2 regions of the Streptomyces sp. CNT372 genome follow, and region 2 is predicted to be linked to the other one. Evidence: riboswitches for the same ligand, from Rfam matches in the RefSeq annotation. Region 2 holds a riboswitch; the other holds the start of a gene.
The links. A riboswitch is a leader RNA that binds a small molecule or an ion and turns the genes downstream of it on or off. The one in region 2 is predicted to bind glycine.

Region 1: another riboswitch for glycine. It lies ahead of gcvT (glycine cleavage system aminomethyltransferase GcvT); the one in region 2 lies ahead of gcvP (aminomethyl-transferring glycine dehydrogenase).

Annotation. Positions count from the first base shown of each region.
Region 1 is NZ_KB897776.1:74,281-89,005, reverse strand. Features, by position in the region: gene C593_RS0100365 (L-serine ammonia-lyase) at 1-393, opposite strand, end outside; gene glyA (serine hydroxymethyltransferase) at 608-1,867, opposite strand; gene gcvH (glycine cleavage system protein GcvH) at 1,879-2,256, opposite strand; gene gcvT (glycine cleavage system aminomethyltransferase GcvT) at 2,360-3,475, opposite strand; glycine riboswitch at 3,640-3,735, opposite strand; partial or broken gene C593_RS0100345 (AAA family ATPase) at 3,966-4,628, shown strand; gene C593_RS0100340 (enhanced serine sensitivity protein SseB) at 5,018-5,767, shown strand; gene C593_RS0100335 (enhanced serine sensitivity protein SseB C-terminal domain-containing protein) at 5,960-6,766, shown strand; gene C593_RS0100330 (ABC transporter substrate-binding protein) at 6,988-8,658, shown strand; gene C593_RS0100325 (ABC transporter permease) at 8,746-9,750, shown strand; gene C593_RS0100320 (ABC transporter permease) at 9,752-10,714, shown strand; gene C593_RS0100315 (ABC transporter ATP-binding protein) at 10,721-11,719, shown strand; gene C593_RS0100310 (oligopeptide/dipeptide ABC transporter ATP-binding protein) at 11,716-13,053, shown strand; gene C593_RS0100305 (trimeric intracellular cation channel family protein) at 13,114-13,770, shown strand; gene C593_RS0100300 (thioesterase family protein) at 13,834-14,691, shown strand.
Region 2 is NZ_KB897791.1:3,227-17,951, forward strand. Features, by position in the region: gene C593_RS0125610 (mannose-1-phosphate guanyltransferase) at 1-398, shown strand, start outside; gene C593_RS0125615 (DUF881 domain-containing protein) at 501-1,427, shown strand; gene C593_RS0125620 (small basic family protein) at 1,424-1,756, shown strand; gene C593_RS0125625 (DUF881 domain-containing protein) at 1,762-2,610, shown strand; gene C593_RS32065 (double zinc ribbon and FHA domain-containing protein) at 2,672-3,628, shown strand; gene ftsR (transcriptional regulator FtsR) at 3,673-4,407, shown strand; gene C593_RS0125640 (bifunctional nuclease family protein) at 4,460-4,933, shown strand; gene C593_RS0125645 (MerR family transcriptional regulator) at 5,207-5,803, shown strand; partial or broken gene C593_RS30515 (DNA polymerase IV) at 5,910-7,398, shown strand; gene C593_RS0125655 (PRC-barrel domain-containing protein) at 7,314-7,691, opposite strand; glycine riboswitch at 7,801-7,900, shown strand; gene gcvP (aminomethyl-transferring glycine dehydrogenase) at 8,081-10,966, shown strand; gene C593_RS0125665 (DUF5999 family protein) at 11,119-11,325, opposite strand; gene C593_RS0125670 (hypothetical protein) at 11,682-12,272, opposite strand; gene C593_RS0125675 (glutamate-cysteine ligase family protein) at 12,759-14,285, shown strand; gene C593_RS0125680 (hypothetical protein) at 14,436-14,678, opposite strand.

The DNA.
Region 1 (14,725 bases), on a different contig from region 2:
GGCGATGGTCATGCCGTTGGCGTGGTACGGGAGGGCCTTGCGCCGGTGCAGCACCAGGTCCTTGTCGAAGTCGAAGGCGATCTCGTGCATGCCCAGCAGGTCGAGGCGCCCGTCGGCCTTGATCCGCTCCACCCGCTCGTCGGCGCCCTCCACGTCGACCGTGCGGGGGGACTCGCCCTCCAGGCCGAGCAGGACGGCCTTCGGGGTGCCGTGGCCGTGGCCCGTCGCGCCGAGGGAGCCGAAGAGCTGGGCGCGTATCGAGGCGGTGTGGGCGAGCGCGCCCTCGTTCTTCAGCCGGCGGGCGAACATCCGGGCGGCGCGCATCGGACCCACGGTGTGGGAGCTGGACGGGCCGATGCCGATCGAGAACAGGTCGAAGACCGAGATGGCCACGGGGAACTCCTTGGGGGTGGTAGACGCCGTCGTCTGCCGGGTCGTGCGGAGGCAAAGCCATACAGCGCGGTACGTGGTGCGGGGCACCGCGCTCACGGCCGGTGCGCGCGGTGCCCCTCGTTGTGGTGCGTGCCGCACGGGCGTGCGGCGGGTCCGGTGGCCGGGCCGGTGCCGCGCGGATGCGGCGCGGGCCCGGGTGCGGACCGGGGTCCGGTTACAGACCAGGGTAAAGCGGGTGCTTCTCGGCCAGCGCCGTCACCCGGGCGCGCAGGGCGGCCGCGTCGTACGACGGCTTCAGGGCCTCGGCGATGATGTCCGCGACCTCGCGGAAGTCCTCGTCCTGGAAACCGCGGGTGGCCAGCGCCGGGGTGCCGATGCGCAGACCCGAGGTGACCATCGGCGGCCGGGGGTCGTTCGGGATCGCGTTCCGGTTGACCGTGATGCCGACCTCGTGGAGGCGGTCCTCGGCCTGCTGGCCGTCCAGCTCCGAGTTGCGCAGGTCCACCAGGACCAGGTGCACGTCGGTGCCCCCGGACAGCACGGAGACGCCGTGCTCGCCGACGTCCGCCTGGACCAGGCGCTCGGCCAGGATGCGGGCGCCGTCCAGGGTGCGCTGCTGGCGCTCCTTGAAGTCGTCCGAGGCGGCGACCTTGAAGGAGACCGCCTTGGCCGCGATCACGTGCTCCAGCGGGCCGCCCTGCTGACCGGGGAAGACCGCCGAGTTGATCTTCTTGGCGAGTTCGGCCGTCGACAGGATCACACCGCCGCGGGGGCCGCCCAGGGTCTTGTGGGTGGTCGTGGTCACGACATGGGCGTGCGGCACCGGGTTCGGGTGCAGGCCCGCCGCGACCAGGCCCGCGAAGTGGGCCATGTCGACCATGAGGAACGCGCCGACCTCGTCCGCGATCCGGCGGAAGGCGGCGAAGTCCAGCTGCCGCGGGTACGCGGACCAGCCGGCGACGATCAGCTTCGGCTTGGACTCCTTGGCGAGCCGCTCGACCTCGGCCATGTCGACCTGTCCGGTGGCGTCGTCCACGTGGTAGGCGACCACGTTGTAGAGCTTGCCGGAGAAGTTGATCTTCATGCCGTGGGTCAGGTGACCACCGTGGGCCAGGTTCAGGCCCATGATCGTGTCGCCCGGCTTCAGCAACGCGAACATCGCGGCCGCGTTGGCCTGCGCGCCCGAGTGGGGCTGCACGTTCGCGTGCTCGGCGCCGAAGAGCTCCTTGATGCGGTCGATCGCGATCTGCTCGACCACGTCGACGTGCTCGCAGCCGCCGTAGTAGCGGCGGCCCGGGTAGCCCTCGGCGTACTTGTTGGTGAGGACGGAGCCCTGCGCCTCCATGACCGCGACCGGAGCGAAGTTCTCCGAGGCGATCATCTCGAGGGTGGACTGCTGACGGTGGAGCTCGGCATCGACGGCGGCGGCGACGTCCGGGTCCAGCTCGTGGAGAGGGGTGTTCAGAAGCGACATAGGGAAGATCCTCAGTTGCCGGAGAACTCGGTGTACTCGTCCGCGGAGAGCAGGTCCTTCGGCTCCTCGCTGACGCGCACCTTGAAGAGCCACCCGCCCTCGAACGGGGCGGTGTTCACCAGGGACGGGTCGTCCACCACGGCCTGGTTCGCCTCGACGACCTCACCCGAGACCGGGGAGTACAGATCGCTGACCGACTTGGTCGACTCCAGCTCGCCGCAGGTCTCGCCCGCGGTCACCGTGTCACCGACCTCCGGGAGCTGCGCGTAGACGACGTCGCCGAGCGCGTTGGCCGCGAACTCGGTGATGCCGACCGTCGACACGCCGTCCTCGGCGGCCGACAGCCACTCGTGCTCCTTGCTGAAGCGAAGCTGCTGGGGGTTGCTCATGACCAGAATTCTCCTGTACGCGGGGGAGTGGTGGTGAACGGGAGGGGAGTGCGGGCGATCACGTCGGGTGCGTACCGGTCCTGTCCGGCACGCGCGGCTGCGGTCACTTCCGGCGCTTGTAGAACGGCAGCGCCACGACCTCGTACGGCTCATGGGTACCGCGGATGTCGACGCCCACGCCCCCCGTGCCCGGTCCGGCGTGCGCGGCGTCCACGTACGCCATGGCGATCGGCTTGCCCAGGGTGGGGCTCGGGGCGCCGGAGGTGACCTCGCCGACCACCTCGCCGCCCGCGACGACGGACATCCCGGCGCGCGGCACCCGGCGGCCCTCGGCGACCAGTCCGACCAGCTTGCGCGGCGGCGCGGCCTCGGCCCGCTCGGCGGCCTTCTCCAGCGCGGCGCGGCCCACGAAGTCACCGGGCTTCTCGAACTTCACGACCCGGCCGAGGCCGGCGTCGAACGGCGTCAGCGCGGTGGTCAGCTCGTGCCCGTACAGCGGCATGCCCGCCTCCAGGCGCAGGGTGTCGCGGCAGGAGAGGCCGCAGGGGATCAGGCCCGCGTCCCGGCCGGCCTCGGTGAGGGCCCCCCACAGCTTCTCGGCGTGCTGCGGGTCGACGAAGAGCTCGAAGCCGTCCTCGCCCGTGTAGCCGGTCCGCGCGATCATCGCCGGGACACCGGCGACCGTGCCCGGCAGGCCCGCGTAGTACTTCAGACCGTCCAGGTCGGCGTCGGTGAGGGAGGCCAGGATGCCGGGGGACTCGGGGCCCTGGATCGCGAGGAGCGCGTAGGCGTCCCGGTCGTCGCGGACCACCGCGTCGAAGCCGGCGGCCCGCTCGGTCAGGGCGTCCAGCACGATCTGGGCGTTGCCCGCGTTGGCGACGACCATGTACTCGGTCTCGCCGGTGCGGTAGACGATCAGGTCGTCGACGATGCCGCCGTCCTCACGGCAGATCATCGTGTAGCGGGCGCGGCCGGGGCCCACGGTGGAGATGTTGCCGACCAGGGCGAAGTCCAGCAGGTCCACGGCCTGGGGGCCGAAGACGGTGATCTCGCCCATGTGGGAGAGGTCGAAGAGGCCGGCCCTGGTGCGCACGGCGGTGTGCTCGTCCCGCTCGCTGGCGTAGCGCAGCGGCATGTCCCAGCCGGCGAAGTCGGTCATGGTCGCGCCCAGCGAGCGATGCAGGGCATCGAGCGCGGTGCGGCGAGGCGAAGTGCTCATAGGTGAAGCTCCCAGGGCATGACGGCGAGGACGATCCTCCCCATCTGTCATCGGAACCTGAGAGGTTCGCCACGACCCCGCGTACGGATGGTCGTCCGTATCCGGGCGGTCGTGACTTGCACCTTGGGTGGAGCCGCCGACGCGGCCCGCTTTTCAGATCTGCCTCATCGCACGCGGTACGGGGCCTGAGAGATTCAAGGGAGGAACTTGCTCCTTCGGCACCCGGGCACAGATGGCCGGGACTCTCCCGCGCGGATTCAAGCGGCCGGTATGCAGTTGGCGCGCACATCATTGCACGCATCGGGGAAGAGTGGGGGCGTGCGGTGCCACGGATCCGGCCCGGGGTGCCCGGCCGGCGCTCCGGGGGCTTCCCGGGGGCCCGGATGAGGCGCACCGTGGCGAAACCGGCGGAATCGCATTACCAGTTCTTTACACTGCGTGAGCAAGCTTGTTGGGCAGGGATGTCACGACCCGGATGAGGGGGAGGGTGATGACGTTGCAGCAGTCCCGTGCATACGCCGCGGCCGCGGGGGTGCCGGCGGGCCGCCGCCCGGACCTGACCGTGCCCGGAGCGGCCGGGGTGCGGGCGCCCGTCCTGCGCGACCTGCGGGAGCGGCCGGGCCGCGTCCCGCGCGTCCTGGAGTTCGCCGCGGGGGACCTCGTCGTCGTCTCCGGCCTGCCCGGCAGCGGCAAGTCGACGCTCATCGGCCGGACCGCGCCCGGCCGGGCGATCGACTCCCAGGACACCCGCGACCGCTGGGACGCACGGATGCCCCGCCGCCTGCCGTACGCGGTCTACCGCCCGCTCGTCCGCCTCGCGCACTACGCGGGGCTGCTGCGCTCCCTGCGCTCCGGGGAGAGCGTGGTCGTCCACGACTGCGGCACCCAGGCGTGGGTGCGCCGGTGGCTGGCCCGGGAGGCGGCCGGGCGGGGGAGAGCCCTGCACCTGGTCCTTCTCGACGTGCCGCCCCGCGTCGCCCGTGACGGCCAGCGCGAACGCGGCCGGGGCGTCTCCGGGTACGCCTTCGCCCGGCACCGGCGGGCGGTGGCCCGGCTGATCGCCGACGCGGAGGCCCGGCGGGGGCCCGCGGGCTGCGCCTCGGTGGTCCTGCTGGACCGGGCGGCGGCGTCGGGGCTGCGTGCGCTGACCTTCACGGCGGGCGCGCCCGCTCCGGAGGCGCCGGCCGCCCCGCCGACCGCGCCGGTGCTCACCGAGGCCCCGGTCACACCTCCGGCCCCGGTCACGCCTCCGGCGCCGGTCACACCTCCGGCCCCGGCTGCCTGAGGAGACGGCTCCCGGCCGGGCCCGGCCGGGAGCGCCCCCGATAAACTCCGCGCGGAGTTCCACGGAACCCCGCGCGGAGTGGGCGTCGCGACGCCGAAGACGAGCCGGACGCCGAGACGGCACCGGGAGACGAGGACGAGCCGGGAGACGAGGACGAGCCGGGCGCCGAAAACGAGCGGACGCCGAAGACGAGCGGACGCCGAGACGGCACCGGGCGCCGAAGACGTGCCGGACGAAGAGACGAGCAGGACGAGCAGATGGACAACCCGCACCACGGCTGGCCCGGCAACGAGTTGGAGGAGACCCTCGCCGCCTCCCTCGGCAACCCGGCCGCCGGCGCCCGCATAGTCGAGGTCCTCGGCCGCAGCCACATATGGGTGCCCCTCCCCAACGGCGGCGGCCCCGCCAGCCCCAACCTCGACCTGCCGACCACGGAGATCGACGGCGCCGCGTACGTCCCCGTCTTCAGCTCCGAGCAGCAGTTCCTGGCGACCGTCGGCTCGCACATGCCGTTCACCGTCGCCCCCGCCCGCGACTTCGCCCGCGGTCTGCCCCCGCAGCTCGGCATCGCCGTGAACCCCGGCGGCGCCGTCGGCGTCCCCCTCCCGCCGCCCGCGGTCGCCGAACTCTGCCGGGACGGGCACACCGCGCTCGACGCCTCCGGCACCGGCGGCCGGGTCCGCCTCTTCGAGCCGGACTGGCAGGACGAGCCCGTCGACTTCCTCGCCGCCGCGGCGGGCGAGTTCGAGGCGTCCGGTGTCGTCCTCAGCGGCCGCCGCGCCCTCGCCTCGATCGAGGGCGACGCGCCGACCCTCTTCGTCGGCGTACAGCTCGCCGCCTGGGGCGAGTCCGACCGCACCGCCCCGCTCGACGCCCTCGGCCGCGCCCTCGGCCGGGCCGGCGTGCCCTGGCCCGTGAACCTCGTCCTGCTCGACGTCGCCCGGGACCCGGTCGGCGACTGGATGCTGGAGCGCGTGCGCCCCTTCTACGAGCGGCACGCATCGTAGGAGAGCCGGGACGGCACGGGGGGACAGGCCCGAGAAGCCGGGTCTGTGTCGCCCGCGGCGCCTAAGCTGGTTTGATGGCCTGAACAAATGCTTCGACGCGGTATGCCACGGCACGGCCGCGTCGGCAGGGCGGGCGAGGGCGCGGGACCGCGAGGCGCGGACCGGCGGATCGATGAAGGGGCGGAACCCAGGGTGAGTGCGTCAGGCACCGCGGCGGCCGGACAGGTCGAGCACATGCTGCGCCAGGTGACGCCCGGGCGCTACGACGCGTACGAGGCGCTGCTCCACGCCCTCGCGGACCCGGCCGGCAGCCGTCTGTGGATGCTGCTGTGGCACGGGCAGCCCGGCTCGCCCGACGCCCAGTACGGGAACATGGAGGTCGACGGCGTCGGCTATGTGCCCTGCGCGACCTCGCCCCAGGAGCTGTCCGCCTCCGGCTGGACCCGCGCCCACGACGTCGTCACCGGCCGGGACGCGGCCCGCGCCCTGTACCCCGAGCGCTACGGGATCTGGCTCAATCCGCACGCCCCCGGCGGGGGTGTCGGCATCCCCTGGCCCGACCTGCGCCGCATCGCCACCGGGCTCGACCGGATGCCCGCGGGCCCGCTGCGCCTGTCGGAACCGACCATCGAGATCCCCCAGTTCTACGCCCTGCTCGCGCAGAACGCGCACCGCACCCCGGCCGTGCGGGCGCTGCGCCGCGCCTGGGTGCAGCCCGCGGTCGGGGTTGCCTACCTCGCCGTCGGCCTGGACCTCTACGACAACGGCCCCCAGGCGGTGGACGCGGTACGGGCGATGCTGCGCCAGTCGGTCGGCGCGGCACCGGACGGCCTGCCCGTCTCGACCGTCGCCCTCTCCGACGACTACGACCCCGTCACCCTCTGGATGCGGGCGAACACCCGGCCGTTCTACGACCGCGAGGCCCACGGCCCCGCCGCCCCGGCCGCTCCCGCCCCGGGCTACGGCTACCCGCAGCCCGGCTCCGCCGGCCACCGCTGACCCCCCTCGGACGGGCCGGGAATCCCGGGCCGCACCGCCTCTGAACTGCGTCATGTGTCAGGGGTGTTAACCGGTCGGGAGTGGATGTCCCGTATCGCGCCGTTTTGTTGAGCGTCCGGGTCTCGACTGGGTATCACCGCTATCCGGACTGTTCTCCCCGGTGGTTCCCGTCTGTAGTGTTCGGCCGTCAAGACTCCACATGGTGAACCAGGGGTGGACCCATGCGAATATTCAAGTCCGGGGCGATCCGGGCGATCACGGCGACGGTTGCCGTCGGCCTGATCGCGACCGGCTGCGCCAGTGAGCGGGACAAGGACGGTGACAAGGCGGGCGCGAAGGACACCTTCGTCTTCGCCGGCGCCGGTGACCCCGGTTCCCTGGATCCCGCTCTCGCGAGCGACGGCGAGACCTTCCGCGTCACCCGTCAGGCGTTCGAGGCGCTTCTGGAGCACGAGTCCGGCGGCAGCGAGCTCGTCGGCGGCCTGGCCGAGAAGTGGTCGAGCAACCCCGAAGGCACCGTGTGGACCTTCAACCTGCGCCAGAACGTGAAGTTCCACGACGGTGAGGCGTTCAACGCCGCCGCCGTCTGCGCGAACTACGACCACTGGTTCAACTGGAAGGGCACGTACCAGTCCAGCGCGGTCTCCTACTACTGGCAGACCATCATGGGCGGGTTCGCGAAGAACGAGGACGCCGAGGCGCCCAAGGCGAACTACAAGTCCTGCACCGCCAAGGACGAGAACACCGCGGTCATCGAGGTCAACGAGCCCTCCGCCAACCTCCCGGGCGGCTTCTCCCTCCAGGCCCTGGCGATCCACTCGCCGAAGGCCCTCAAGGAGTACGCGAAGCAGGACGCGACCGCCAAGGGCGACGCGATCACGTACCCCAAGTACAGCCAGGAGGCCGGCACGGTCGCCGGCACCGGCCCGTACAAGATCACGAAGTGGAACAAGGGCAACAAGGAAGTCTCGCTCACCCGCTTCGACGACTACTGGGGCGACAAGGCGAAGGTGAAGAACCTCGTCTTCCGCACCATCGACACCGAGGAGGGCCGCCGCCAGGCGCTCCAGGCCGGTGACATCGACGGCTACGACCTCGTGGCCCCGGCCGACGTGAAGACGCTGGAGGGCGAGGGCTACCAGGTCCCGACCCGTGACGTCTTCAACATCTTCTACGTCGGCATGAGCCAGGGCGCCAACCCGGCCCTGAAGAAGCCCGAGGTCCGCCAGGCGATCACGCACGCGATCGACCGGGAGAACATCGTCAAGACGCAGCTTCCCGAGGGCGGCAAGGTCGCGACCCAGTTCATGCCCGACACGGTCGCCGGCTTCTCCGACAAGGTGAAGACGTACCCCTTCGACACCAACAAGGCGAAGGACCTCCTCAAGCAGGCCGGCGAGGAGAAGCTGACCGTCGAGTTCTGCTACCCGACCGAGGTCACCCGCCCGTACATGCCCGCCCCGCAGGACATGTTCGAGCTGATGAAGGCCGACCTGGAGAAGGCCGGCATCACCGTCAAGCCGAAGGCCATGAAGTGGGCTCCGGACTACCTGGACGCCACCGAGGCGGGCTCCTGCGCCCTGCACCTCCTCGGCTGGACCGGTGACTTCAACGACGGCTACAACTTCATCGGCACCTGGTTCGCCGGCCCGGACAAGCAGTGGGGCTTCAAGGACGACAAGGTCTTCGACGCGGTCAACGCCGCCTCGAAGGTGACCGACCCGAACGGCCGCGTCGAGGCGTACAAGAAGGCCAACGAGGTCATCGCCGAGTACGTCCCGGGCGTCCCGGTCTCGTCCTCCCCGCCCGCCATCGCATTCGGCAAGAACGTCAACCCGCCGAACGTCTCCCCGCTGACGCAGGAGAACTTCGCCGAGGTCTCCTTCAAGTAATCGCACACCTGCGGGTCCCGCCCGGCCACAGTACTTCCGTGGCCGGGCGGACCTGCATCAACGCATAGTGAGAAAGGGGCATGCGGGGTGCTGCGACTTGTCGTCAGAAGACTGCTACAGCTCATTCCCACCCTGCTCGGCCTGTCGGTTCTGCTTTTCCTGTGGCTGAACCGGCTGCCCGGCGGACCCGCCTCAGCGATCCTGGGCGAGCGGGCGACCGAAGCCGAAGTGGCGCGCATCAACCGGGCTCTGGGACTCGACGAGCCCGTCCACATCCAGTACTGGCGCTTCCTCAAGCGCATCTTCGAACTCGACCTCGGCACCTCCACCCAGACCGGCCAGCCGGTGTGGGAGGAGTTCACGCTGCGCTTCCCGGCCACCGTGGAACTCAGCGTCGCGGCGATCCTCATCGCCGTCGTCGTCGGCATCCCCCTCGGATACCTGGCGGCGAAGCACCGCGGTGGCTGGCTCGACGTGGCCTCCGTCTCCGGTTCGCTCATCGGGATCTGCATCCCGGTCTTCTTCCTGGCCCTGCTGCTCAAGGGCGTCTTCGCCGTCCAGCTCGGCTGGTTCCCCAGCTACGGACGCCTCTCCACCGGACTCGACGCCACCGATGTGACGGGCTTCGCGATCCTCGACGGCCTGCTCACCGGTGAACTCGACGCCAGCTGGGACGCGATCGTGCACCTGATCCTCCCCGCCGTCGCCCTCGCCTCCATCCCCCTCGCGGTGATCGTGCGCATGACCCGGGCGAGCGTCCTGGAAGTCCTCGGCGAGGACTACGTCCGCACCGCCGAGTCCAAGGGGCTGGAGAAGCGGGTCGTCCGCGGCCGGCACGTCCTGCGCAACGCGATGCTCCCGGTGATCACGGCCGTCGGCCTGCTGACCGGCAGCCTGCTGTCCGGCGCGGTCCTCACCGAGTCGGTGTTCTCCTTCGGCGGCATCGGCTCCTTCATCCGCACCTCGATCGACGCGCGCGACTACCCGGTGCTCGTCGGATTCATCCTCTTCATCGCGATGGTGTACGTGGTCATCAACCTGCTGGTCGACCTCGCGTACAGCCTCATCGACCCGAGAGTGCGGGTGCACTGACGTGACGACCTTGACCAAGAAGGCCGACAAGATCGACCGGCTCGCCGAGCTGATGCAGTCCTCCGAGGCCACCAGCGGCGCCAGCCTCTGGCGCGAGGCCATGCGGCGGCTGCGCGGCAGCAAGATGGCGATCATCGGTGCCGCCATCATCGCCGCGTTCGTGGTGCTCGCGATCATCGGGCCCTGGATCGCCCCGCACACCCCCACCGCGCAGACCTGGCGCGGCGATGTCCTGGCCAACCAGGGCAAGTTCGTCGGCATGCGCGGCGAGAACTGGTTCGGGCTCGACCACCTCGGCCGCGACATGTTCTCCCGGATGCTCGTCGGCGCCCGGCAGACCCTGCTCGTCGGCGTCGTCTCGATGCTCATCGGCCTGATCGTCGGCGCCTCGGTGGGTGTGGTCTCCGGGGCCGCCGCCACCCTCGGCGGACGCGTCGGCCGACGCGTCGACACCGTGATCATGCGCATCACCGACATCATGCTGTCCCTGCCGTCACTGCTGCTGGCGGTCTCCATCGCGGCGGTCATGGGCCAGTCCCTGACCACCGTGATGATCGCCGTCGGTGTCGTCCAGATTCCGATCTTCGCCCGCCTGCTGCGCGGTTCGATGCTCGCCCAGGGCGGCGCGGACTACGTCCTCGCGGCGAAGGCCCTCGGGGTGCGGAAGAAGCGGATCGTGCTCACCCAGATCCTGCCGAACTCGCTGAGCCCGGTGATCGTCCAGGCGACGCTGAGCCTCGCCACCGCGATCATCGAGGCCGCCGCCCTGTCCTACCTGGGCCTCGGCAACCCCGACCCGGCCATCCCCGAGTGGGGCGTGATGCTCTCCCAGGCGCAGCGCTTCTTCGACAACGAGCCGATGATGGCGGTCTACCCGGCGGTCGGAATCATCATCACCGCCCTTGGCTTCACCCTGCTCGGCGAGGCCATGCGCGAAGCCCTCGACCCGAAGCTGCGAGGCTGAAGTCCCATGGCACTGCTCTCCGTCAACGAACTCAGCGTCACTTTCACCGCCAAGGGCCGCAAGGACTCCACGGCCGTGGACGGCGTCTCCTTCGACGTCGACCAGGGCCAGGTCGTGGGCCTGGTGGGCGAGTCGGGCTGCGGCAAGTCCGTCACCTCCCTCGCCCTGATGGGCCTGCTGCCCGCCAAGGGCGTCCGGATCGGCGGCCGGGCCGAGTTCGACGGCCAGGACCTGCTGACGATGAACCCGCGCAAGCGGCGCGACCTGCGCGGCAGCCAGCTCGCGATGATCTTCCAGGACCCGCTGTCCTCGCTGAACCCGGTCGTCCCCATCGGCGTCCAGGTCACCGAGATCCTCCAGCGCCACCGAGGTCTGAAGGGGGAGGCCGCCCGCAAGGAGGCCGCCCATCTGCTGGACCGGGTCGGCATCCCCGACCCGACCCGGCGGCTGAAGGAGTACCCCCACCAGCTGTCGGGCGGTATGCGCCAGCGTGCTCTGATCGCCATGGCGGTCGCCTGCGCGCCCCGCATGCTGATCGCGGACGAGCCGACCACGGCCCTGGACGTCACCATCCAGGCCCAGATCCTGGAGCTCCTCAAGGAACTGGTCGACGAGGAGGGCACCGCCCTGCTGATGATCACCCACGACCTGGGTGTGGTGGCCGGCCTCTGCGACCAGGTCAACGTCCTCTACGCGGGCCGCGCGGTCGAGTCGGCGGGCCGGCGCGAACTGTTCGCCCACCCGACCCACCCGTACGCGCACGGGCTGCTGGGCTCCATCCCCCGCCTCGACGCCCCGCGCGGTGAACCGCTCAGCCCGATCCGCGGCTCCATCAACGACCGCATCGCCTGGGCCGACGGCTGCGCCTTCGCACCGCGCTGCGACCACTACACGCTGGAGTGCCTGACGGGCACCCCCGAACTGACCGAACCACGCGCCGCGGGCCACCAGGTGCGCTGCGTCAACCCGGTCCTTCCCACGCCCCAGGCGGAGGTCTCGGCATGAGTCTGCTCGAACTCGACGACGTCAAGGTCCACTTCCCGGTCCGCAAGGGGATCCTGTTCGACCGCACGGTCGGGCACGTCTACGCGGTCGACGGCGTCTCCCTCAAGGTCGAGGCCGGCCAGACCTACGGCCTGGTGGGCGAGTCCGGCTGCGGCAAGACGACCCTGGGGCGGGCCGTCCTGCGGCTGGTGGACATCACCGACGGCGAGGTCGTCTTCGACGGCACGGACCTCGCGAAGCTGCCCGGCGAGGAGATGCGGAGCTTCCGCCGCCGCCTCCAGATGGTCTTCCAGGACCCGCTGGGCAGCCTCAACCCGCGCCAGAACATCGAGTCGATCCTCAGTGAGGGCATGGCCGCGCACGGGATCGGCAAGGACCAGTCCGAGCGCCGGGAGAAGATCAAGGAGATCCTGGCCAAGGTCGGCCTCCCGGCCAACGCCCTGTCCCGGTACCCGCACGAGTTCTCCGGCGGCCAGCGCCAGCGCATCGGCATCGCGCGGGCGCTCGTCCTGGAGCCGGACGTGATCATCTGCGACGAGCCGGTGTCCGCGCTGGACGTCTCGGTGCAGGCACAGGTCATCAACCTGCTGGAGGAACTCCAGGAGTCGCTGGGTCTGACGTACCTGGTCATCGCCCACGACCTCGCCGTGGTCCGGCACATCTCGGACGTCATCGGCGTGATGTACCTGGGCGGCCTGGTGGAGGAGGCGCCGAGCGACGCGCTGTACGCGGCGCCGAAGCACCCGTACACCAAGGCCCTGATGTCGGCGGTGCCGGTGCCCGACCCGGAGGTGGAGGACCGGCGCGAGCGCATCCTGCTCGCGGGCGACCTCCCCTCCCCGGCGAACCCGCCGGCCGGCTGCCGCTTCCACACCCGGTGCCCCTGGGCGCAGGACCGCTGCGGCCGGGAGCGCCCGGCGCTCACCGACCTCGGCGACGGGCACAAGGTGGCCTGCCACTTCGCGCGCGAGATCGAGGCGGGCACGGTCGAGCAGACCCGCTCCACGGGTATCGAGGCGGTCGTCGCCACGAAGGCGGTGGCGACGAAGGAGGCCGAGGTCACGGAGAAGGTCGCGGACCCTCTCTCGGTGGCGATCCCGGCGCAGTCGCCGGAGCCCGATCCGGCGGACACCGAGCGGGCGAAGGACGCGGAGCCGGTGAAGGACGCGGAGCCGGCGGACGCCGTGCCCACGGGTGGCCCGGACGCGGCGGCGGGTGCCTCGGACGCGGCGGCGAAGGCGTCGGACGCGGAGCCTGGGGAGAACGCCGACGGGGACGCCGGGGCCGATCCGGTGCCGGGCGGGGACGACGGCAAGGTGTCCCCGAAGGGCTGACCGGTCCGGCCGAAGGGGTGCCGGACAGGGACCCCGCGCGGGACGCGGTAGAACTGTCCGGTGTTCCCAGACCTCTTCACGCCCTCCGTCCAGCACGCCCTCGAGCTCGCGGGGATCTTCGTCTTCGCGATCTCGGGGGCGCTGCTCGCCGTACGCAAGAACTTCGACGTCTTCGGCATGGCCGTCCTGGCCGAGGCCACGGCGCTGGGCGGAGGGCTGTTCCGCGACCTGATCATCGGCGCGGTCCCGCCCGCCGCCTTCACCGATCTCGGCTACTTCCTGATGCCGCTGGTCGCGACCGGGCTCGTGTTCTTCCTGCACCCGCACGTCGAACGCATCCAGCGGGGCGTGAACGTCTTCGACGCGGCCGGCCTCGGGCTGTTCTGCGTCACCGGCACCACCAAGGCGTACGAGTACGGCCTCGGCCTCACCCCGTCCGCCTGCCTCGGTCTCGCCACGGCGGTCGGCGGCGGTGTGCTGCGCGACGTCCTCGCCAACGAGGTGCCCTCGCTGCTGCGCTGGGACCGGGACCTCTACGCGGTGCCGGCCATCGTGGGCGCGACCATGGTCGTCCTCTTCATCCGCTTCGACGCCCTGAACGCCTTCACCAGCGGCCTCGCGGTCGTGGCCGCGTTCTCGCTGCGTCTGCTGGCCCTGCACTACCACTGGCGCGCGCCGCGGGCGTGGAACCGCCGGTCCGAGGCGGTGGAGGAGTGACCCCGAAGCTCGGAGTCCCGCAAAAAGCTACCGCTTAGTATTTGTTTGTTGTACGGTACCGCCATGGCACAGGTACAGGCGACGCAGGCGACCGTCGGGGACAGTGAGTTCGACCGCGACACCGCCGTCACCCGGCGGGCCGGGGAGCCGGGCGTCTACGACGCGGAGCTCTCGGCGGGCTGGACGATCATCCACGCCGTGAACGGCGGCTATCTGCTGGCGATGCTGGGCCGCGCGCTCGGCGACGCGCTGCCCCACCCGGACCCGTTCACGGTCTCGGCCCACTATCTGACGGCCTCCCAGCCGGGCCCCGCGATCATCCGGACCGAGACCGTCCGCACCGGCCGCACCCTCTCCACCGGTCAGGCGTCCCTGCTCCAGATCGCCGAGGACGGCACCGAGGTCGAGCGCATCCGCGTCCTCGCCACCTACGGCGACCTCGACGCCCTCAGCCCGGACGTGCGCACCGTTGCCAAGCCGCCCTCCATCCCGCCGATCGAGCACTGCCTCGGCCCGGCCGACGGCCCGGCGCCGATTCCCGGCAGTTCGGCGATCACCGAGCGGCTGGACATCAGGCTGGACCCGGCGACCGTGGGCTGGGCCGTCGGCGCGCCCTCCGGCAAGGGGGAGATGCGCGGCTGGTTCGGGCTCGCCGACGGCCGCGCCGCCGACCCGCTGTCCCTGCTGCTCACCGTGGACGCCCTGCCGCCGACCTCGTTCGAACTCGGTCTGCCCGGCTGGACCCCGACGATCGAGCTGACCACACACGTCCGCTGCCGCCCGGCCCCGGGCCCGCTGCGGGTGTCGATCACCACGCGCAACCTCGCGGGCGGCTTCCTGGAGGAGGACGCGGAGGTCTGGGACTCCGCGGACCGTCTCGTCGCCCAGTCCCGCCAGCTGGCGCGGGCCCCGCGGGTCTGAACCCCTGTCCGGGGGATCGTGGCAGGGCCCACGA
Region 2 (14,725 bases):
GCGGCGACGGGCGCGGCGGGTTCATCGTCCCCGAGTTCAGCTCGGTCTTCGACGGTGCCGCGGCCTTCGTACGGCTCGTCGGCCTCGTGGCGCGGACCCAGCTCACGCTGAGCCAGATCGACGCACGCATCCCGCGCGCCCATGTCCTCAAGCGGGACCTGGCGACGCCGTGGGCGGTCAAGGGTCTGGTGATGCGCCGGGTCGTGGAGGCCGCCGGGGACCGGCACGTGGACACCACCGACGGTGTGCGGGTGGTGGAGGCCGACGGGCGCTGGGTGATGGTCCTGCCCGACCCCGCCGAGGCCGTCACCCATCTGTGGGCCGAGGGCCCCGACGACGCCTCCGCACAGGCCCTGCTCGACGAGTGGGCCGCCGTGGTGGACAGCGCCGGGAACTGACGCACCGGAGCCAGCCGTCCGCACCGGCCCGCGCTCCGGGGCCGGTGCGGAAACGATGGGGCCATTCGGCGGTAGCGGCTGCGACATGCGACGATGTGCGGCATGTCGCAGCCGCCCCCCGTTCGGAGCACCGGTTCTCCGCCTGCGCGTCCCGACGCGTCCATGTCGCTGCTGACCAACGTCATGGAGCACAGTCTCGACGACGGATACGCCGAGGCGGCCGCGCGCAGAGCAGAGAACGGCGGCCTGCCACGGACCCTGCGGGCCAAGCTCGGCCTCGCCGCGGGCCTGGTGCTGGCGGCCGTCGTCGTCACCGTCGGGGCGGCCGAGGCGCGGATCTCGGCGCCGGTGCTCGCCAAGGAACGCGAGGACCTGATCGACCGCGTCCAGGCGCAGACCGGCGCGGTGGACGCCCTCCAGCGCGATGTCGAGTCCCTCCGCGACGATGTGCAGGAACGCCAGCGCAAGGCCCTCAGCGACGTGGGCGGGGAGCGGGGTGACCTGGTCGGCCTGCTGGCCGGTGCCACCCCGGTCGAGGGCCCGGGCGTCGAACTCGTCGTCGACGACGCCAAGGGCACCGACCAGAGCGGTGACGGGCCCCGTGAGAGCAGTGGCTTCTCCGACACCGGGCGGGTGCGCGACCGCGACATGCAGCGGGTCGTGAACGGGCTGTGGGAGTCGGGCGCGGAGGCGATCGCCGTCAACGGGCAGCGCCTGACCTCCCTGTCGGCCATCCGCGCGGCGGGCGACGCCATACTGGTCGACAACCGGCCGCTGGTCCCGCCGTACACCGTGCTCGCGGTGGGCGACGCGAAGGACCTCGCGAGCTCCTTCCGGGACAGCGTCGACGGCCAGTACCTGGACGTGCTGCGGGAGGACTACGGCATCCGCACCCGTCTCTCGGAGGAGGAGACGGTACGGCTGCCGGCCGCGCCGAGCCTGATCGTACGTACAGCAGAGCCGATGACCGCCGGCGCCGGGGACGGCGACGGGTCGGGGGCGGCCGACACAGAGAAGGACGCATCGTGATCGCCGTACTGGGCCTCGTCGTGGGAGTCGTGGTCGGCCTGCTGGTCCGGCCGGAGGTGCCGGCCGTGGTCGAGCCCTACCTGCCGATCGCGGTCGTGGCCGCCCTGGACGCGGTGTTCGGCGGGCTGCGCGCCATGCTGGACGGGATCTTCGTGGACAAGGTCTTCGTGGTGTCGTTCCTCTCGAACGTGGTCGTGGCCGCGCTGATCGTCTTCCTCGGCGACAAACTCGGCGTCGGCGCCCAGCTGTCGACGGGTGTGGTCGTCGTGCTGGGCATCAGGATCTTCTCCAACGCGGCGGCCATCCGCCGCCATGTCTTCCGGGCGTGACGCACATGGCCAACGAGAACGAGGACCTGCCGCAGGGCGGTGCCGCCCAGCCGAAGCGCGAGCCGCTGCCGCCGATGGCGCCCCCGCCCGAGGACGAGCCCGGCACCGGCGCGCCGGAGGAGAAGCCGGACGGCCCCAGCGGCCGCCAGCGGCTGGGTGCGGCGCTGTGGCCGCCGAGGGTGACCCGGGCCCAACTCATCGTGGCGCTGCTGCTGTTCGTTCTGGGGCTCGGCCTGGCGATCCAGGTGCGCTCCAACAGCGAGGAGAGCGCGCTGCGCGGCGCCCGGCAGGAGGACCTGGTGCGCATCCTGGACGAGCTGGACAACCGCACCCAGCGCCTCCAGGACGAGAAGCAGCGACTGGAGGAGCAGCGCACCGAGCTGGAGAACAGCTCGGACCAGGCCGAGGAGGCGCGCAAGCAGACACTCCAGAAGGAGCAGCAGCTCGGCATCCTCGCGGGCACGGTCGCGGCGCAGGGCCCGGGGATCACGCTCACCATCGCCGGGTCCGCGGCGGCGGTCGAGCCGGACATGCTGCTGGACACCATCCAGGAGCTGCGGGCGGCGGGTGCCGAGGCGATCCAGGTCAACGGGATCCGGGTGGTTGCCGACACGTACTTCTCGGGCAGCGCGGGCGAGGTGGAGGTGGACGGCAAGCGGATCTCCGCGCCGTACACGTTCAAGGTCATCGGCAAGCCGCAGGACCTGGAACCGGCGCTGAACATCCCGGGCGGTGTCGTCCAGACGTTGGAGAAGGAGCAGGCCACGGCTACTGTGGCTCGTTCGGAGAAGATCATTGTCGATGCCTTGCGACCGGCGGAGCGGCCTGACTACGCTCGGTCGTCGTCGAGGTGAAGCGGGGGCACATGGGGGCTTCCGGGCCAGGGCAGGAGAGTGCAGGGGGGCGGCGCACGGGATTGGCGGTGCGTGGTGGAAACTGTCAGGTGGTCACGGACGTTGTGAGGGTGTCCGGGGCGGCAGGTGTGTTCGTGGATGGGTCGTCCTGCCCCACGGGCGGGTCTATTTCGGTCAAGGGGAAACGCCCGTGAAGTTGTTTGGGAAGTTGTTCGGCAAGAGCGCGCGCGAGGAGGGCAACGCCCGCCACCGCGCTCCGCGTCACGGTCAGAACGAGGAGCAGGGCGGCGAGCGCCCGCTGTTCCGCGACGAGGTCGCCGGTGGCGACAATCCGGGCGGACCGGGCGCGTCGGCTGTTGACCCTGCCGGTGCCGGCCGCATAGGTTTCGGGGAACCATCAAGTACGGGTGGAGGGTTTGCCCAGGACCCGTATGCGACCAACCCGCACGCGGGCCAGCCGCGGCAGGAGGATCCGTCCATGGCGGGCTTGCCGGTTTGTACGAGGTGCGGCCACCGGAACACCGAGGCCGGCCGGTTCTGCTCCAACTGCGGTGCGCCGCTGCGCGGCGGAGCTCCCGCCGAGCGTGCCTCGGAGACCACCTCGACGATCTCCATCTCCGGCATCGAGGCGTACGACTCCGAGGTGACGGGGCAGACCGCCCTCCCCTCGCTGTCCCCGGAGGCCCAGGCCGCGGTGGACGCGCTGCCGCTCGGCTCCGCCCTCCTCGTGGTGCGCCGCGGCCCCAACTCGGGCAGCCGCTTCCTCCTCGACGGCGAGCTGACCACGGCGGGGCGCCACCCGCAGAGCGACATCTTCCTGGACGACGTGACCGTCTCCCGCCGTCATGTGGAGTTCCGGCGCGGCCAGGACGGCAGCTTCACCGTCTCCGACGTCGGCAGCCTCAACGGCACCTACGTCAACCGTGAGCGGATCGACTCGGTGGTCCTCGCGAACGGCGACGAGGTCCAGATCGGCAAGTACCGGCTGGTGTTCTACGCGAGCCAGCGGGGCGTCTGACCCGCCCCCGGGCGATGCCCGGGGGCACTCCAGGGGAAGGTTCCATGTTGCGCACACCGACGGGCGGTGCCGGTCACGGCACCGCCGGACCGGGTGACCGGCCGATGAGCATCGGAGCGGTGCTGACACGCCTGCGGGACGAGTTCCCGGAGGTGACCATCTCCAAGATCCGGTTCCTGGAGGCCGAGGGGCTCGTCGAGCCCAGCCGGTCGCCGTCCGGGTACCGGAAGTTCAGCCCGCAGGACGTGGAGCGGCTGGCGCTCGTGCTGCGGATGCAGCGGGACCACTACCTTCCCCTGCGGGTCATCCGGGAGCAGCTCGACGCCCTGGAGCGCGGTGAACAGGTGCAGCTTCCCGCGCAGGGCTCCCCGGGCGAGGGCGGCTGGGAGCCGGGGGCGCAGGAGCCCACGGTCCGCAGGCTGGGCCGTGCCGAGCTGCTGGCGGCCGCCGGGGTCACCGAGGGCGAGCTGGCCGAGTGGGAGGCGTACGGCCTGGTCACGCCCGATGGGCAGGGCTCCTACGACACCGAGGCGATCACCGTCGCCAGGCTGATCGCGGATCTCGGCCGGTTCGGGCTGGAGCCGCGTCATCTGCGCGCCATGCGAGCCTCCGCCGAACGGGACGCGGGCCTGGTGGAACAGGTCGTCGCCCCCCTGCGCCGGCATCGCAATCCGCAGACCCGGGCCCATGCCGAGGCCACCACCAAGGAGCTGGCGGCGCTTTCCGTGCGGCTGCACGCGGCCCTGGTGAGAAGCGCTCTGGGGACCCGTTCGACCTGACCGGGCCCGGCCCGACTACCCAAACACCTCACGCACGTCCTAGGGTTGCTGTGTGAACGAGCTCGACGTTGTGGGTGTCCGGGTCGAAATGCCCTCGAACCAGCCGATCGTTCTCCTGCGTGAAGTGGGAGGCGAACGGTACCTCCCCATCTGGATCGGTCCCGGTGAGGCGACCGCTATCGCCTTCGCCCAGCAGGGCATGGCTCCTGCCAGGCCGCTGACGCACGACCTCTTCAAGGACGTCCTTGAGGCCGTGGGCCAGGAGCTCACGGAGGTCCGCATCACGGACCTGCGCGAGGGCGTCTTCTATGCCGAGCTGGTCTTCGCGAGCGGGGTCGAGGTCAGTGCCCGCCCGTCGGACGCCATAGCTCTGGCCCTGCGCACCGGGACGCCGATCTACGGCAGCGACGGGGTGCTGGACGACGCGGGGATCGCGATTCCCGACGAGCAGGAGGACGAGGTGGAGAAGTTCCGCGAGTTCCTCGACCAGATCTCCCCCGAGGACTTCGGCAGCAGCAACCAGTGACCGCCTCCCGCGCCGGTCGCTCCGTGCGGCAGGGCCCCTCCGGCGGGATGTGATCACCCGTCGTGACGGTGATGGCGGGTAACGGTGGGTAACGTCGACAGGTAGTGATGATCGTGTGTCGCGTTCAGCGCATCCGGTAAGCCGTACCCGGTAACGGGGCACGAGAAACCACTCTCTGGGTGATTATCACTCGGCGTGCCGAGTGTGGCGATCGTTGACGCGCCCCTGGTGACTCCCTACCTTCGAGGTGGCAGGTCAAGGACGGAGGTCGGCGTGAGAAGCAGCGGCGACAGTACGGCTGGGGGCGGCCCCGGGATCAGTCCGGTGGAAGGCGGGCCGTATCCGCTGCACAGCGGCACGGCCGCCGCCACCCCGACGGACACCATCGGTTACCGGGGTCCGACAGCGTGCGCGGCGGCGGGCATCACCTACCGGCAGCTCGACTACTGGGCGCGCACGGGGCTGGTCGAGCCCAGCGTGCGGGCCGCCTACGGCTCGGGCACACAGCGGCTCTACAGCTTCCGGGACGTCGTCGTCCTGAAGATCGTCAAGCGTTTCCTGGACACGGGCGTCGCCCTCCAGAACATCCGCGCGGCGGTGCAGCATCTTCAGCAGCGTGGCCGGGACCTGGAGAGCATGACGCTGATGAGCGACGGCGCCACGGTCTACGAGTGCTCCTCGCCCGACGAGGTCGTGGGGCTCCTCCAGGGCGGCCAGGGGGTCTTCGGGATCGCCGTGGGCGTCGTCCGGCGGGACGTGGAGACGGCCCTCTCGCAGCTGCACGGTGAGCGCGTGGACACCGGCGAGACCCTGGTCGGGAACAACCCCTCGGACGAACTGGCCCGGCGCCGGCGCGACCGCGCCGTCTGACCGGACCGCGCCGTCCGGGCGTGGCAGCGGCGCCGGCCCCGGGCCACAAGCGCGCCGGGGCGGCATACGGCGCCGTCTGTCAGTGGCGTGGTGCAGCATCGGTGGTGTGAGGTCCGCGCCGACGATCCTGCATCTGGACATGGATGCCTTCTACGCCGCAGCCGAGCAGGCGGCGAAGCCCTCGTTGCGCGGCAAGCCCGTGGTCGTCGGGGGCCTCGGCCCGCGGGGTGTGGTCGCCACCGCGTCGTACGAGGCGCGGCGCTTCGGGGTGCACTCCGCGATGCCGATGGCCCAGGCCCGGCGCCTCGCGCCGAACGCGGCCTACCTCGTCCCCCGCTTCACGCTGTACCGCGCGGTCAGCGACCGGGTGATGGAACTCCTCGGGCGTCTGTCGCCGCTGGTCGAGCCGCTCAGCCTCGACGAGGCCTTCGTCGACCTGGAGGCCGGGGGCACGCCCGCCACCCCGGCCGCCGCACGCGCGGCGGGCATCCGGCTGCGCGAGGACATCCGCACCGCGACGGGACTGACCGGCTCGGTCGGACTGGCCGGCTCGAAGATGCTCGCCAAGATCGCCTCCGAGCAGGCCAAGCCCGACGGTCTGGTGCTGATGGAGCCCGGGACCGAACGGGACCGCCTCGCGCCGATGAGCGTCCGGGTGCTGCCCGGGGTCGGCCCGGCCACCGGGGAGCATCTGCGGCGGGCCGGGATGACGACCGTGGCACACCTCGCCGAGGCCGGGGAGGACGAGCTCGTGCGGCTGCTCGGCCGGGCGCACGGGACCGCGCTGTACCGGATGGCCCTCGGGCACGACGACCGGCCCGTGGTCGCCGAGCGGGACGCCAAGTCGGTCTCCGTGGAGGACACCTTCGACACCGATCTCCACGACCGGGTACGGGTGCGCACCGAGGTCGGCCGGCTCGCCGAGCGGTGCGTCCAGCGGCTGCGGGCGGGCGGCCACTCCGGGCGCACCATCGTGCTCAAGGTCCGCCGCTACGACTTCTCCACCCTGACCCGCTCCGAGACCCTGCGCGGCCCGACCGACGACCCCGCGGTGGTGCGGGAGGCGGCCGGGCGGCTGCTGGATTCGGTGGACACCACGGGAGGGGTGCGGCTGCTCGGCGTCGGGGTCACGGGGCTCGCCGACTACACCCAGGAGGACCTGTTCGCCCAGGCTGCCACCGCCGCCGCGGCCGGTGAAGCCGCCGCACCGGAGCCTGCGGGGGAGGCGGAGACGCCCGCGGCGGACGCCGAGGGGCCGGGGCCCCGGGCGGAGGCCGCCGCGGAACCGCACCCCGTACGCCACTGGTCGGCCGGGCAGGACGTCCGGCACGTCGTGTACGGGCCCGGCTGGGTGCAGGGGAGCGGCGTCGGCCGGGTCACCGTCCGCTTCGAACAGCCCGGCTCGCCGCCCGGCAGGGTGCGCACCTTCCGGGTGGACGACGAGGACCTGACCCCGTCCGAACCGCTGCCGCTGGTGGGCGCGGACGGGCCCGAGGGGTGCCGCGGCGGGTCAGTCCTCCTGGCCGGCGACCCGGCCGAAGGACCTGTCGCCGGAGGCGGGTGAGGGGGGCGGGGCGGCCAGATCGAGCCCGTAGTGGTGGTAGAGCTGGAGCTCCTGCTCGGGAGAGAGGTGCCGTCCCACCCTGAAGTCCGGGGCGTCCTTGATCAGGGAGCGCTCGAAGGGGACATGGAGCGCGTTGTCCACGATCTCGCTCGGTTCCAGGGGGACGAACGCGTCCCTGCTGAAGAGGCCCGTGCGGACGGCGGCCCACTCGGGGACGCCGGTGGCGTCGTCCAGGTACACCTCGTCGACGGTGCCGATCTTGTTGCCGTCGCGGTCGAACGCCTTGCGGCCGATCAGGCTGCGCGGATCGATGTCGGTCTGCACGGTCCCTCCAGTGGTCGCAACTGCTCTCCTGTCACTACGAAAGGCCACATCCCGGGTGTCGGCCACTCGGGGGACCCGCGGGCGGCGCTGGTACCCTGGCAGCGGCTGTTGACCCCGCGCGGGAGAGTCCACCGGCGAAACACCGCCGGCGGCGCCGAAGGAGCAAATCCTCCCCGGAATCTCTCAGGCCCCTGTACCGCGCGGACGAGGTCACTCTGGAAAGCAGAGCGGGCGTCGGACGGCATCCGCTCTCACCGACGGTGAAAGCCGGAGCACGTTCCGCGTGCCCCGGTGAAGCTCTCAGGTCGAGATGACAGAGGGGGAGGCCGTCCGGGCATCCGCGTCGCGATGCCCCTCGCAGGTCGTTACCAGACCAGGAGGCCTCCCACATGACCGTCAACCGCATCCCGCTGTCGGAGCTCGAGCGCGGTACCCCGTTCGAGCGGCGCCACATCGGGCCCGACGCCGCCGCGCAGGCCAAGATGCTGGCGCAGGTGGGCTTCGGCTCCCTCGACGAGCTGACCGGCGCCGCGGTACCGGACGTGATCAAGAGCGCCGAGGCGCTCGATCTTCCCGAGGCGCGCAGCGAGGCCGAGGTCCTTGCCGAACTGCGCGAACTCGCCGAACGCAACCGCGTCCTCGCGCCCATGATCGGCCTCGGCTACTACGGCACCTTCACCCCGCCGGTCATCCTGCGGAACGTCATGGAGAACCCCGCCTGGTACACCGCGTACACGCCGTACCAGCCGGAGATCTCGCAGGGCCGGCTGGAGGCGCTGCTCAACTTCCAGACCGTCGTCGCCGACCTCACCGGGCTGCCCACCTCCGGCGCGTCCCTGCTGGACGAGGGCACCGCCGCCGCCGAGGCCATGGCCCTCGCCCGGCGCGTGGGCAAGGTCAAGAAGGGCGTCTTCCTCGTCGACGCCGACACCCTGCCGCAGACGATCGCCGTGATCGAGACGCGCGCCGAGCCCACCGGGGTCGAGGTCGTCGTCGCCGACCTGTCCGAGGGCATCCCCGCCGAGATCGCCGAGCGCGGTGTCTTCGGCGTGCTCCTCCAGTACCCGGGCGCCTCCGGCGCGGTGCGGGACCTCAAGCCGCTCGTCGACCGGGCCCACGAGCTGGGCGCGGTCGTCACCGTCGCCGCCGACCTGCTGGCCCTCACCCTGCTCACCCCGCCCGGCGAGCTGGGCGCGGACATCGCCGTCGGCACCACCCAGCGCTTCGGCGTCCCCATGGGCTTCGGCGGCCCGCACGCCGGCTTCATGGCCGTGCGCGACACCTACGCCCGCTCCCTCCCCGGCCGCCTGGTCGGCGTCTCCGTGGACGCGGACGGCAACAAGGCGTACCGCCTCGCGCTCCAGACCCGTGAGCAGCACATCCGCCGCGAGAAGGCCACCAGCAACATCTGCACCGCGCAGGTCCTGCTCGCCGTGATGGCCGGCATGTACGCGGTCTACCACGGCCCGGAGGGCCTGCGGGCCGTGGCCGAGCGCACCCACCGCTACGCGACCGTCCTCGCGGACGGCCTGCGGGCGGGCGGTGTCGAGGTCGTCCACGACAGCTTCTTCGACACGATCACCCTGCGGGTGCCGGGCCGGGCCGACGACGTGGTCGCCGCCGCCCGCGAGAACGGCGTCAACCTGCGCCGGGTCGACGCCGACCACGTCTCCGCCGCCTGCGACGAGACCACCGGCCGGGCGCAGCTCGCCGCCGTGTGGGCCGCCTTCGGCGTGGAGGCCGACGCGGAGGCCCTGGACGCCGCCGGAGCCGACGCGCTGCCCGCGTCCCTGCGGCGCACCGACGACTACCTGACCCATCCGGTCTTCCACCAGTACCGCTCCGAGACCGCGATGCTGCGCTACCTGCGCCGGCTCGCCGACCGGGACTACGCGCTGGACCGGGGCATGATCCCGCTCGGCTCCTGCACCATGAAGCTGAACGCGACCACCGAGATGGAGCCGGTCACCTGGCCCGAGTTCGGCCAGATGCACCCCTTCGCCCCGGTCGAGCAGGCGGGCGGCTACCTCACGCTCATCACCGAGCTGGAGGAGCGCCTCGCCGAGGTCACCGGCTACGACAAGGTCTCCATCCAGCCGAACGCCGGCTCCCAGGGCGAGCTGGCCGGTCTGCTCGCGGTCCGCGCCTACCACCGGGCCAACGGCGACGAGCAGCGCACGGTCTGCCTGATCCCCTCCTCCGCGCACGGCACCAACGCCGCCAGCGCCGTGATGGCCGGGATGAAGGTCGTGGTCGTCAAGACGTCCGACGACGGCGAGATCGACGTCGAGGACCTGCGGGCCAAGATCGAGCAGTACCGCGACGAGCTGTCCGTGCTGATGATCACCTACCCGTCCACGCACGGCGTGTTCGAGGAGCACGTCGCCGACATCTGCGCCCAGGTGCACGACGCCGGCGGCCAGGTCTACGTGGACGGCGCCAACCTCAACGCGCTGGTCGGCCTCGCCAAGCCGGGCCGGTTCGGCGGCGACGTCTCCCACCTGAACCTGCACAAGACCTTCTGCATCCCGCACGGCGGCGGCGGCCCCGGTGTCGGCCCGGTCGGTGTCCGGGCCCACCTGGCGCCGTACCTGCCGAACCACCCGCTCCAGCCGACGGCCGGACCCGAGACCGGCGTCGGGCCGATCTCGGCCGCGCCGTGGGGTTCCGCGGGCATCCTGCCGATCTCCTGGGCCTACGTCCGTCTGATGGGCGGCGAGGGCCTGAAGCGGGCCACCCAGGTCGCCGTGCTGGCCGCGAACTACGTGGCCAAGCGCCTGGAGCCGCACTACCCGGTGCTCTACACGGGCCCGGGCGGGCTGGTCGCGCACGAGTGCATCATCGACCTGCGCCCGCTGTCGAAGGCGACCGGCGTCAGCGTCGACGACATCGCCAAGCGCCTGATCGACTACGGCTTCCACGCGCCGACGATGTCCTTCCCGGTGGCCGGCACGCTGATGATCGAGCCCACCGAGAGCGAGGACCTGGCGGAGCTGGACCGTTTCTGCGACACGATGATCGCGATCCGTGCCGAGATCGAGAAGGTCGCCACCGGGGTCTGGCCCGCCGACGACAACCCGCTGGTCAACGCCCCGCACACCGCTGCCGCGCTCGGCGGGGAGTGGGAGCACGCGTACGGGCGCAACGAGGCCGTCTTCCCGGCCGGGGTGAGCGCCGCCGACAAGTACTGGCCGCCGGTCCGCCGGATCGACGGCGCTTTCGGCGACCGAAACCTGGTCTGCTCCTGCCCGCCGCTGGACGAGTACGACGCCTGACGGACGAGGCGCGGCGCCCGGCCGGGTGCCGCGCCCGGCGTGTGACCGGACTCTGCGTATGACCGGTCCCGGGCCGGGCCGGGAACGCATCAGGGGCCGGTGCGGAGGCGTGAGTCTCCGTACCGGCCCTCGCTGCGCCACCCGCCGGACGGTTACGCGGCGGTCGCCACCTGACCGGCGCCGAGCGGCCGGTGCGGGGCGATGATCTGTCCGTCCGGCAGCAGTTCCCCAGTGTCCTCGAAGAGGAGGACACCGTTGCACAGCAGGCTCCAGCCCTGCTCCGGGTGGTGGGCCACCAGGCGGGCCGCCTCACGGTCGGCGGAGTCGGATGTCGGGCAGGCTGGCTGGTGCTGGCACATGGATGGGTTCTTTCGCTGCGATGTGGTGAGTGTCCTGCGGCTCGATGAGCTGTTCATGGCCGCCCCCCGTATCTGTCGGTCCGGTCCCAGTGTTCCCCTCCGGACGTCTGTCCGCAGGGATTTCACAGCAGCTCTTCCTACTGATTCATGACGCATCACCCGCCAGGGCGGTTCAGCCCAACCCGCCCGTCAATTCGGGGGGTTCGGCATGACACCAAGGGGCTAGTCCGTGTGGGCCACCCCTCGGACGCGCATACGCCCCGCGACGGTGCCGTCGCGGGGCGTAGGAGGTGTTCAGGGTGCGTGCGCGGGTCGTGCGGGGCGCGTCGTGGTGCGGGTGCGCGGCGCGCGCCGGGTCACGCGGCGGGAGTGTCCAGCAGGGGGCGCGGGCCGAGCCGCAGGTTCATCAGCGGCAGCAGATCGGCGGCCGGGTGCGGCCGGTTCGGGGCGATTCCCGGCGGGGCGGGAGCCAGCGGGACGAGGACGTCGGTGGGCAGCAGGGTGCCCGCGGCGGCGTCGGCGCCGGTGTCCGCGTGCAGCCAGAGGGTGAGCATGTACAGCTCGGGGACGGACAGCAGCCGCGCCTGCCCGTGGGCGCCCGCGGATTCGGCCTGGCGCAGGGCGAGTTCGGTGGAGGCGAGATAGGGCCCTTCGAAGAAGTGGGAGAACGCCCAGCCGTCGGGCGTCAGTACGGTGTCCGCGGCCGCCACGGCGCGGCCGCCGCTGCGGATGTGGAACCGCCAGCCGGCGAGCCGCGTGACCGGGGCTCCGCCGCTGGGCACCACCCGGTCCAGGACATGGACGGGCAGCGGCAGTTCGGCGCCGAGCGGTCCCTGGACGGACCGCAGAGCGGGGGTCGGGGCCTCACGGACGGCCGTGGGCGATCCGAGTGCAGTGAGAACGCTGCGCAGGGCGGGCGCGGGGGCCGCGGGGACATGGAGGGCCATGGTGGGTCGCCTCTCGCTCTGGAGACACGGTGATGCGGGGGAGGTGCGGACGGCACTGTCGGCATGGGGGGCCGCGCGGGGCCGGAAGACCGCCGGGCGCCGACTGTCGGCCCGTTCGGGAGTTTATACGACCTGTGTTCACGCGGTGTTTCCGTTAGCCGACGCGCATATTTCCGGCAAGGCGAATACCGGACCTCCGGAATCGCGCTTTTCATGGCGCTCGCGCCGTCGCCGCCCGTTCGGCCTGCGGATTCTCTCATTCTGCGGTCGGCCGAATCCGGTCGGTGATTCTCACCACCGGCACCCGGAAAATGCCACCGGCTCCGGCCGGGGGAAGATACCGGATGAATGTGCCCCGTGGGTACTGACTCCAGCCTATCCGGAGCGGGTCGGGCTCCGGGACGTTACGGATCAAAGAGTCTGGGCATTATCGTCCGTGACACGGGCGGCCCCGCCGTGTGGTCGCCCGAGCGAGGAGGACGCCCGATGGGGGAGAAGGTCGTGGCAGGCGGATTCGACCTGTCCGATCGGCAGCGGTACCGGCGCAAGGTGCAGCAGTGCCTGCAGGCGCTGGACAGGCTCCTGGCGGAGAAGCGGTTCGACCGGCCCAGGAATCTCATGGGGCTGGAGATAGAGCTGAATCTCGCGGGTACGGACGGAATGCCGCGGATGATGAATGCCGAGGTGCTCTCCCGTATCGCCAGTCCGGATTTCCAGACCGAGCTCGGGATGTTCAATCTCGAAGTGAACATCGTTCCGCACCGGTTGGACGGGCATGTGCTCGACCAGCTCGCTGAGGAGATGCGGACCGGTCTCGCCTATGCCGACCGGAAAGCCGGGGAGGCCGGCGCCGGGATTGTGATGATCGGAATCCTGCCGACCCTGACGCAGCACGACCTGGTCACCGCGAACCTCTCCGACGTGGACCGCTACACGCTGCTCAACGACCAGATCGTGGCCGCGCGCGGGGAGGACTTCACCCTCGACATCGCCGGTGTCGAGCGGCTGACGGCCACCTCCTCCTCCATCGCGCCCGAAGCGGCCTGCACCTCCGTGCAGCTGCACCTCCAGGTCACGCCCAACCGTTTCGCCGATGTGTGGAACGCGGCCCAGGCGGTGGCCGCCGTCCAGGTCGCCGTCGGGGCGAACTCGCCCTTCCTGTTCGGCAGGGAGCTGTGGCGCGAGTCCCGTCCGCCGCTCTTCCAGCAGGCCACCGACACCCGGCCGCCCGAACTCCAGGCGCAGGGTGTGCGCCCGCGGACCTGGTTCGGCGAGCGCTGGATCGACTCGGCCCACGACCTCTTCGAGGAGAACCTGCGCTACTTCCCCGCGCTGCTGCCCATCTGCGACGACGAGGACCCGCTGCGGGTCCTGGACGACGGGGGAGTGCCGCAGCTCAAGGAACTCGTCCTGCTCAACGGCACGGTCTACCGCTGGAACCGGCCGGTGTACGGCGTCGTGGACGGCGTCCCGCACCTCCGGGTGGAGAACCGGGTCCTGCCGGCCGGTCCCACGGTCACCGACGTCATCGCCAACGCCGCCTTCTACTACGGTCTGGTGCGCGCCCTCGCCGAGGAGGCGCGGCCCGTGTGGACCAGACTGCCGTTCGAGGCCGCGCACGAGAACTTCGAGAACGCCTGCCGCCACGGGATCGACGCCGAGATCCTGTGGCCCCGACCGGGCCGGGGCGGCGGGTTCACCACCGTCCCGGTCGTCAAGCTGGTCCGCGACGAACTGCTGCCGCTCGCGGCGGCGGGCCTGGACGCCTGGAACATCGAACCGGCCGACCGGGACCGCTATCTCGGGGTCATCGAGCAGCGCTGCAAGCGCCGGGTGAACGGGGCCTCCTGGCAGGCGGACACCTTCCACCGCGCGGTGGAGGCCGGGCTGGAACGGGAGGCGGCGCTCGCGGCCACCACCCGGCGGTACACGGAGCTGATGCGGGAGGGCGAGCCGGTCCACACCTGGCCCGTCGGGTTCCCGGGGCAGAGCGGCCGGGCGGCCGCGGGCTGACGCCCGGCGGGCGGGGCGGGACCGGTGGGGCCGCCGGGGGGCCTGGTGACGGCGGTGGGCCGTCACCGCACCAGGTGATCGACGGCTGTGCCGAGGATGCGGAGGCGGCCGCCGGTGCGCGGACCGGCGGCCGCCGCGTGACGCGTATGCCTAGCGGCCCGAGTGATCGACGACGTGGCCGTTGGAGCAGTTGTTGGCGTGGTCGCCGACCCAGTCGCCCGTGACGGGGACGACGGCGACTTCCTGCAGGCACACGGCGGCGGCGGTGAAGTCCCAGTTGTTCGCGGCGTTGACGCCGCCACCGAAGTTCGAGTCGTCGTCGTCGGCGTGCGCGGGAGTGGCGACGGAGGCGCCGGCGAGGGCCAGCGCGGCGAGGGCGATGATCTTCTTCATGCCCGGGTAACGAGCGTACGACGAGGTCGGCACGCCCGGTCACCCGC